DNA from 2 places in the Rhizobium sp. 11_C7_N12_5 genome. Region 1 is predicted to be linked to the other one. Evidence: riboswitches for the same ligand, from Rfam matches in the RefSeq annotation. Region 1 holds a riboswitch; the other holds the start of a gene.
The links. A riboswitch is a leader RNA that binds a small molecule or an ion and turns the genes downstream of it on or off. The one in region 1 is predicted to bind cobalamin.
Positions count from the first base shown of each region.

Region 2: another riboswitch for cobalamin. It lies ahead of AB8B29_RS02175 (aromatic ring-hydroxylating oxygenase subunit alpha); the one in region 1 lies ahead of AB8B29_RS28055 (ABC transporter substrate-binding protein).

Region 1 covers NZ_JBPWPY010000002.1:1,911,672-1,915,276, reverse strand. The annotation lists gene AB8B29_RS28065 (hypothetical protein) at 1-42, shown strand, start outside; gene AB8B29_RS28060 (methyltransferase) at 15-722, opposite strand; cobalamin riboswitch at 986-1,243, shown strand; gene AB8B29_RS28055 (ABC transporter substrate-binding protein) at 1,409-2,425, shown strand; gene AB8B29_RS28050 (FecCD family ABC transporter permease) at 2,426-3,463, shown strand; gene AB8B29_RS28045 (ABC transporter ATP-binding protein) at 3,460-3,605, shown strand, end outside.
Region 2 covers NZ_JBPWPY010000001.1:460,246-463,850, forward strand. The annotation lists gene AB8B29_RS02165 (DUF6656 family protein) at 59-670, opposite strand; gene AB8B29_RS02170 (ACT domain-containing protein) at 775-1,188, shown strand; cobalamin riboswitch at 1,406-1,610, shown strand; gene AB8B29_RS02175 (aromatic ring-hydroxylating oxygenase subunit alpha) at 1,708-2,952, shown strand; gene AB8B29_RS02180 (hybrid-cluster NAD(P)-dependent oxidoreductase) at 2,955-3,605, shown strand, end outside.

The sequences.
Region 1 (3,605 bases):
GCCCGCTGGTGGGATCAAGCCCTGACGATGTGGATCCCGTAACTCCTCACGCTCTCATCTCCCACGATGTCCCTCATATGCAAGGGCACGTCCGATTCCACCGACCAGCGGTCTTTTACAACAAGGTGCTCTGGAAGATGGTCGACGATGCCCGAGATGACCTTTTCGTAGTCTACAATGATCGCTTCGCGACCGATCAGGCGATCGATCAAACTGGCATCGCTCGCCACGTGGCCGTTTTCGCAAAACCAATAGGATATGAGGTCCAGCTCCGAATTCGACGGCAAATCGGGAGGCAGGGTCTGGTTGAGAAAGCTGAAATCGCCGGCGCAACCGGAATCCGTCAGCACCGTTTGCGCGATGTTCAAGTGTAAGGGCGATTGATCGACGAAGGTCAGGTGCAGCCTCGGGTTCGTAGCGAGAAATGCGAACGTCAATCCGAAGACGCCCGAGCCGCAGCCTAGGTCGCGCACGTTTTCGTATTTCACCGGTTCGATATTCGCGGAGAGCAAAGCTAGGCAGCATTTGAGAGCGTTTTTAATTCCATACGCTTTCGTAAAAGTCTCAGCCTGCGTCTCGTGGTCAAATATGAAAATTCTTGCTGCGCTTTCGACCTCTTCTCTGAGCGCCAAAGCCTCCTGATCGGCTTTGAAGATTCCCGACTTTGCCTGCAACGCCGCGGCCAATTCAGCCAGCTCGACCGGAAACGTCCCCTGTTGCATTTTCATCCATCATTTTGGTTAGGCTCACGCCGTCTGGTGAGCAGTGATAATGTCGATATATTGGCCCGCAGGGCGTTTTAGATATGAATTCTATTATGCAGATCGATAAATGAACTTCGCCGGATGTGAACGCATCCATTTCATTCTCATACAACGAGACGAGCGTGTTCTTCAATGTCGAGCAACTCGTCGTCGAGGTGGAGAAGAGAAGAAACATTGCGCGGCTTTTGTCGATGGATGTGCTTGACGGCGAGCGGTCGTCCGACATAACTGGATGCGACGGTTCCCCAAGGAAGACTCTACGGGGATTAATAGGGAACACGGTGAGGGCGACCCAAAGGGGACCTAGACCGTGGCTGCCCCCGCAACTGTAAGCGGATTGCCGGTCATCCCGGAGCGACCAGCTTGCTGGTCATCTCCCAGGGTCTTCGGACCATGCCACTGCGCGGAAACGGCGCGGGAAGGCAGATGATTGTCAGACATCCGCGAGCCAGGAGACCTGCCGTCAATCACGATCCAATCAGCCGGGCGGGGATGCCCGGAAAGGGACAGAGAATGATTGACCTGAGCCTTCGATATTACCCGGCACTCTTCGTTCTTGATTGGGATTTCCGCAACCGGCTGCGGTGTGCCTGAGCGCTGTTGCGCTGACGTCACTCAGTTTTTCATCCCTATCGAGATCTTTCATGCGCCATTTTCTGACGACCATTACATTTGCGCTCGGCCTTGCCGGCTTCGCAGCTCCCGGTTTTGCAGCGACCCAGTATCCCCTCACCATCAACAATTGCGGCCAGCAGGTCACCTTTAAAAAGGCTCCAGCTCGGATCCTGTCTATCGGTCAAGGCATGACCGAGATCCTGCTGTCGCTCGGCCTTGCCGACAAGATCGTCGGAACGGCCGTCTGGGTCGGGCCTGTTCTGCCACAATATGCGGAAGCCAACGGCAAGATCCCACGTCTTGCCGATAATGACCCGAGTTTCGAAGCGGTTGTCGGCAAGGAACCGGACCTCGTTGCCGCCGAATTCGAATGGCATGTCGGTCCGCAAGGTTCGGTCGGCAAGCGCGAGCAGTTCTCCGGGCTTGGCATCAACACCTACATCGCGCCGACCGACTGCGTTGCCAAGGTCAATGCCGACGGCGGTGACGGCGTGCGCAAGGAACTCTTCACGATGGACCTGATCTATCAGGAGATCGATGAACTCGCGCGGATTTTCGACGTCGGGGATCGCGGCGATGCGCTGATCGCTGACCTCAAGAAGCGTCAGGCGGAAGCAGTGGCTTCAATTGCCGGCGCACAGGCCAAGAACCTGCCGATCGTGTTCTGGTTCTCGAGCAAGGAAGTCAACGGCGATGCCTTCATCGCCGGCAAGAACAGTGCGCCGGCGTATATCCTCAAGACACTCGGCGCCAGGAACGTCGTGACGACGGAGGAGGAATGGCCGCTGGTTGGATGGGAGACGATCGCGCAGGCCAATCCGGCCGTGGTCGTCATCGCGACGATGGATCGCCGGCGCTACGCGGCCGACGATCCCAAGGTCAAGCTCGATTTCCTCGAGAAGGACCCGGTCACGAGCCAGCTCGATGCAGTCAAGAACAAGCACTTCGTGATGATGGACGCGCAGTCGATGAATCCCACCATCCGGACCATCGACGGCATCGAGACCCTGGCCAAGGGCATCAAGTCCTTCGGCCTGGCGCAATAAATGCGCGGGATCGCAAGACGGCAGAAGCGGTGGGCGCTATTGGCGCTCACCATCGCCGCAATCGTGCTTCTGGCGCTCATGATCAGCCTTGCCGTGTCGATCGGCGAGATTTCCATTCCGCTGGCCACCACAGCCAAGGCCGTTGCGAACCGGCTGCTGGGGACGGATTTCGAGTTGAGCCGTATCCATCAGGGTATCGTCTGGGACTACAGGCTCAGCCGGGCGCTTGTGGCCGCCAGCGCCGGCGCCTCATTGGCGCTGAGCGGCGTGATCCTGCAGGCCATGCTGCGCAATCCGCTCGCCGAACCCTATGTGCTCGGCATTTCAGCAGGCGCCTCGACCGGCGCGGTCTGCGTCATGATCCTCGGTCTCGGCTCGGGAATCCTGGGCCTTTCGGGCGGGGCCTTCCTCGGCGCGATCGCGGCCTTTCTCTTCGTCGGCCTCCTGGCTACGGGCGTCGGCGGCACAAGCGAGCGGATTATCCTGTGCGGCGTCGCCGGCTCGCAGCTCTTCAATGCACTCACCTCCTATATCGTCACCACATCGGCGAATGCCGAGCAGGCAAGGGGTGTCATGTTCTGGCTGCTCGGCTCGTTGAGCGGCGTGCGCTGGCCGGATGTCTATCTTTCGGGGCCGGTTGCCATTGTCGGCTTTGCAATCTGCATGGGACATGTCCGGGTTCTGGACGCCTTCGTCTTTGGCACCGATGCTGCGGCTTCGCTCGGCATTGCGGTGCGGCGTGCACAGATCGTCCTGCTTGGGACGACGGCGCTCATGACGGCTGCGGTCGTCAGCATCGTCGGCTCGATCGGCTTTGTCGGTCTCGTCATCCCGCATGCGGCCCGTTTTCTGGTCGGCCCCAGTCATGATCGGCTGCTGCCGGCGGCGGCGCTTGCCGGCGCGATCTTCATGGTCGGCGCCGATATCGTCTCGAGGATCATCATCCCTCAGCAGATCCTGCCGATCGGCGTGGTCACCGCCTTGTTCGGTGCCCCGGCCTTCGCAATCATTCTCTATCGCGCCCGGAGGACGGCATGAGCATCGCGGTCGACAAGGTAACCTTCGCGGCCGGCAACACGCTGATCGTCAACGGCATCAGCCTGACGGTGGAGAAGGGAAAGGTCCTCGGTCTGCTCGGACCGAACGGTTCCGGGAAGTCCAGCCTCCTGCGGCTGATCTG
Region 2 (3,605 bases), on a different contig from region 1:
GGCCTGCCCGTTTGCAGTTCAGGCCGTTCTTATGCTTTTCAAGTTTTCGGATCAATGATCAAAGCTGGCGAATGATGTCGCGAAGCTGCTCGTTGCGGGCGCCGAGCAGCAGGACGTTGCGGATGGCGGTCTGCGGATCATGGGTGTGGAAGAGCACTCCGTTGCCCCGGATGTCGCGATTGATCGTCAGCTTCTTTTCCGACGCTTCCTTGTCCGGATGGACGGCGACGGCGAAATACATTCGCGAATATTTCAGGCTGATGTCTTCGAAGAAATTGTCGTTCTGGCCGAGGCGGGCAAAGAAATTGGCGATGTAGAAGGCCCAGCTTACCTCCTCATATTTCGCGAATTGCGTTCGCGCCGCGGTGACGTGGCAATAGCCGAGATGCGGCGTATCCCGCAGGGTGTGATGGAAGATCAATTTCGGAAAGCGGATCGACTGGTGAAAGCTGTTGAGACGGCCATGGGTTGTCTCGCCGGCGTTCCGCAGCTTGCTCGCCGTGCGTTCGGCCACTTCCTCGAACGTGAGGTAACGTCGCTCCTCGGCGAGCCAATGCGTCTTGTCGCGATTGATGCGGCCGGTGCGGAGAAATTCCGTATACCCCGCCGCCGGCGGTACCGGCTCCGGGTTGGCGGGTTTCTTGGCATCGAAATATCTGAGTTTTGCCATGCCGGCTCGCCATCGAGGTCTGGATGCCGAATGATAGATCGTCTAGCTTGAGCCGGGCTGAAGCGCGCGCTCTTGCTGGCGGATCGTTGAAAAGGATCAGAATCATGCCCGGCATTACCGATCTCAAGCTGCTGCTGGCGGACATGAAGCCGAATCTTGCCGAGGGCGAGTTCGTCTATTGCAGCGTGCCGGCTTCGGCGCTCGCCGATCATATTCACCTGGAGCCGATCGGGCTCTTTCGGGAAAGGGAGGGAGTGACGTTGATCCTTCCTCTGGAAGCAGCGCGGCAGGCAGGGCTTCCGACGGCCCCCGCCATGCGGATGATCACGCTCGATATCCATTCCTCGCTGGAGGCGGTCGGCCTGACCGCAGCCTTTGCCACGGCCTTGGGAAATGAGGGCATCAGCGCCAATGTCGTCGCCGCCTACTATCACGATCATATCTTCGTTCCGGCCGTTGATGCCGGCCGTGCGGTGGCGGCGCTGCAGGCGCTTTCGCAGGCGCACGCGCGCCTTTGATCGCCTGCCATCGGCGGACCTGTCGCATTCAGAATAAAGCGTCGCTCGCGAGAGGTGGGAGGATCACTATTCCTGCATCCCACGGCGATGCATAAGAGATTGAATTGTCTTCCTATATTGCCGCTATGCGCAACCGTCCGGGCGTCTCGTTTCGTCTGTCGCCAATTTCGAAGCCGATGTCGCATTGTAGCGCAGCGGCTGAAGGGGCCGAGAGCTATGATGTCATCAATCTCAAGGTGCCGTCTGCTAGGGAGGCGGAGAATTGGGAAGCCGGTCAAAATCCGGCGCTGCCCCCGCAACGGTGGTGGAGTAAGGCATGGCGGATAAAGCCACTGGGTCGGGTCGACCTGGGAAGGTGCCATGGGGTCCTGGCGACAGGGCCGCTCCAGAGCCCGGAAACCAGCCTTGGGCACATATGGTTTACTGACCGCGGCGGGCGGTCGGGACATTGCTTTGGGCCGTTCCCACCGGCCGTGCATGTCCTTCGCCCGTTTCTTGGTACTGCGCAAGGATAGGCAAATGGATATCAGCAGCAATGTTCTGCGGCAATTGAAGAATCGCCGTGAGGGTTTCAGCCTGGAGCAGCCCTTCTATACTGACCCGGATTACTTCAAGCTCGATATGGAGATGATCTATTATCGGGATTGGCTGTTCATCGGCCATGATTGCGAAGTGCCTCGCGCGGGTAATTATTTCACCGTCCAGATCGGCGATTATCCCGTCGTCATCGTTCGCGGTCGCGATCAGGTCATCCGTGCCTTCCACAATAGCTGTCGTCATCGCGGCTCGCGGGTCTGCACGACCGAGCGCGGCTCGTCGGCAAAGCTCGTCTGCCCCTATCACCAGTGGACCTACGAGCTGGACGGCTCGCTGCTCTTCGCCCGCCAGATGGCCGAGGATTTCGACAAGAGCCAGTACTCGCTGAAATCGGTTCACTGCGAAAGCGTCGGCGGCTATATCTTCATCTGCCTTGCGCAGAATGCGCCGGACTTCGCGCCGGTTCGCGCCACGATCGAGCCCTACATAGCCCCTCATCGCCTCAGCGAGGCCAAGGTCGCCTTCCAGAGCACCATCATCGAGAAGGGCAACTGGAAGCTCGTCTGGGAAAACAACCGCGAGTGCTATCATTGCGCTGCCAACCATCCCGAACTCTGCCGCACTTTTTCGGAAGCGCCGACGGTGAGCGGCGTGCAGGGGGCAATGAGCGATCCCGTGATCACAGCTCATTGGAAGCGCTGTGAAGCTGCCGGCCTGCCGAGCGAATTCAAGATCTCGCCGGACGGACAGTTCCGCACCGCACGCATGCCGCTGATCGAAGGGGCCGAAAGCTACACCATGTCCGGCCAGAATGCCGTCAAGCGGCCGCTCTCGCCCGATGTGACGATCAACAACATCGGTACGATGCTGCTGTTCCATTACCCGACGACCTGGAACCACATGCTCGGCGATCACGCGATTTCCTTCCGCGTCCTTCCGCTCAACGCCGAGGAAACCGCCGTCACCACCAAATGGCTGGTGCACAAGGATGCGGTCGAAGGCGTCGATTATGATCTCGAAGAGCTTACTCACGTCTGGACTGAGACCAACGATCAGGACCGCCGCATCGTCGAGGAAAATGCCTTCGGCATCCGCTCGCCTGCTTACGAGCCCGGTCCCTATTCGGAAATCCATGAAGGCGGCGTCATGCAGTTCGTCGAGTGGTACTCGAATTTCATGATCAACCGGCTGCAGGGCGATCAGGCCAAGCTGTCGGCGGTTGCCTGAGCATGAACATGACCGTCTCCCTCCGTCATCGACATCTCGACCAGATGCAGCCCTGGAGCGACAGGCAGCATCTGCTCGAATGCCTCTCGGTCACGCCGGAAGCGCCCGATGTGATGACCTTCACATTCGGGTCCGACAAGGACAACTGGTTCCGTTACCTGCCGGGCCAGTTCGTGACGCTGGAGCTGCCGACGGCGCCCGAGCCGGTCATGCGCACCTATACGCTGTCGTCGACACCGTCGCGGCCCTTTTCGGTCGCCGTGACCGTCAAGGCGCAGAAGGACAGCATCGGCACGCGCTGGATGTTCGAGAACCTCAAGCCCGGCATGCGCATCAAGGCTTTCGGTCCCCTCGGCGATTTCAGCCATATCCGCCATCCCGGCGAGAAATATCTCTTCGTGTCAGCCGGGTCCGGCGTGACCCCGATGATGGCCATGACCCGCTACATGGCCGACACGGCGCCGTTGTCGGACATCACCTTCGTCAATTGCTCGCGCAGCCCGGCCGACATCATCTTCCGTTCGGAGCTGGAATATCTCGCCCGCTTCATGCCGAACCTCAATCTCGGCCTGATCGTCGAGGGCTGCGGCCGCACCGAGCTCTGGTCGGGGCTGAAGGGTCGCATCGACAAGGCCAAGATCGGCTTGCTCGCG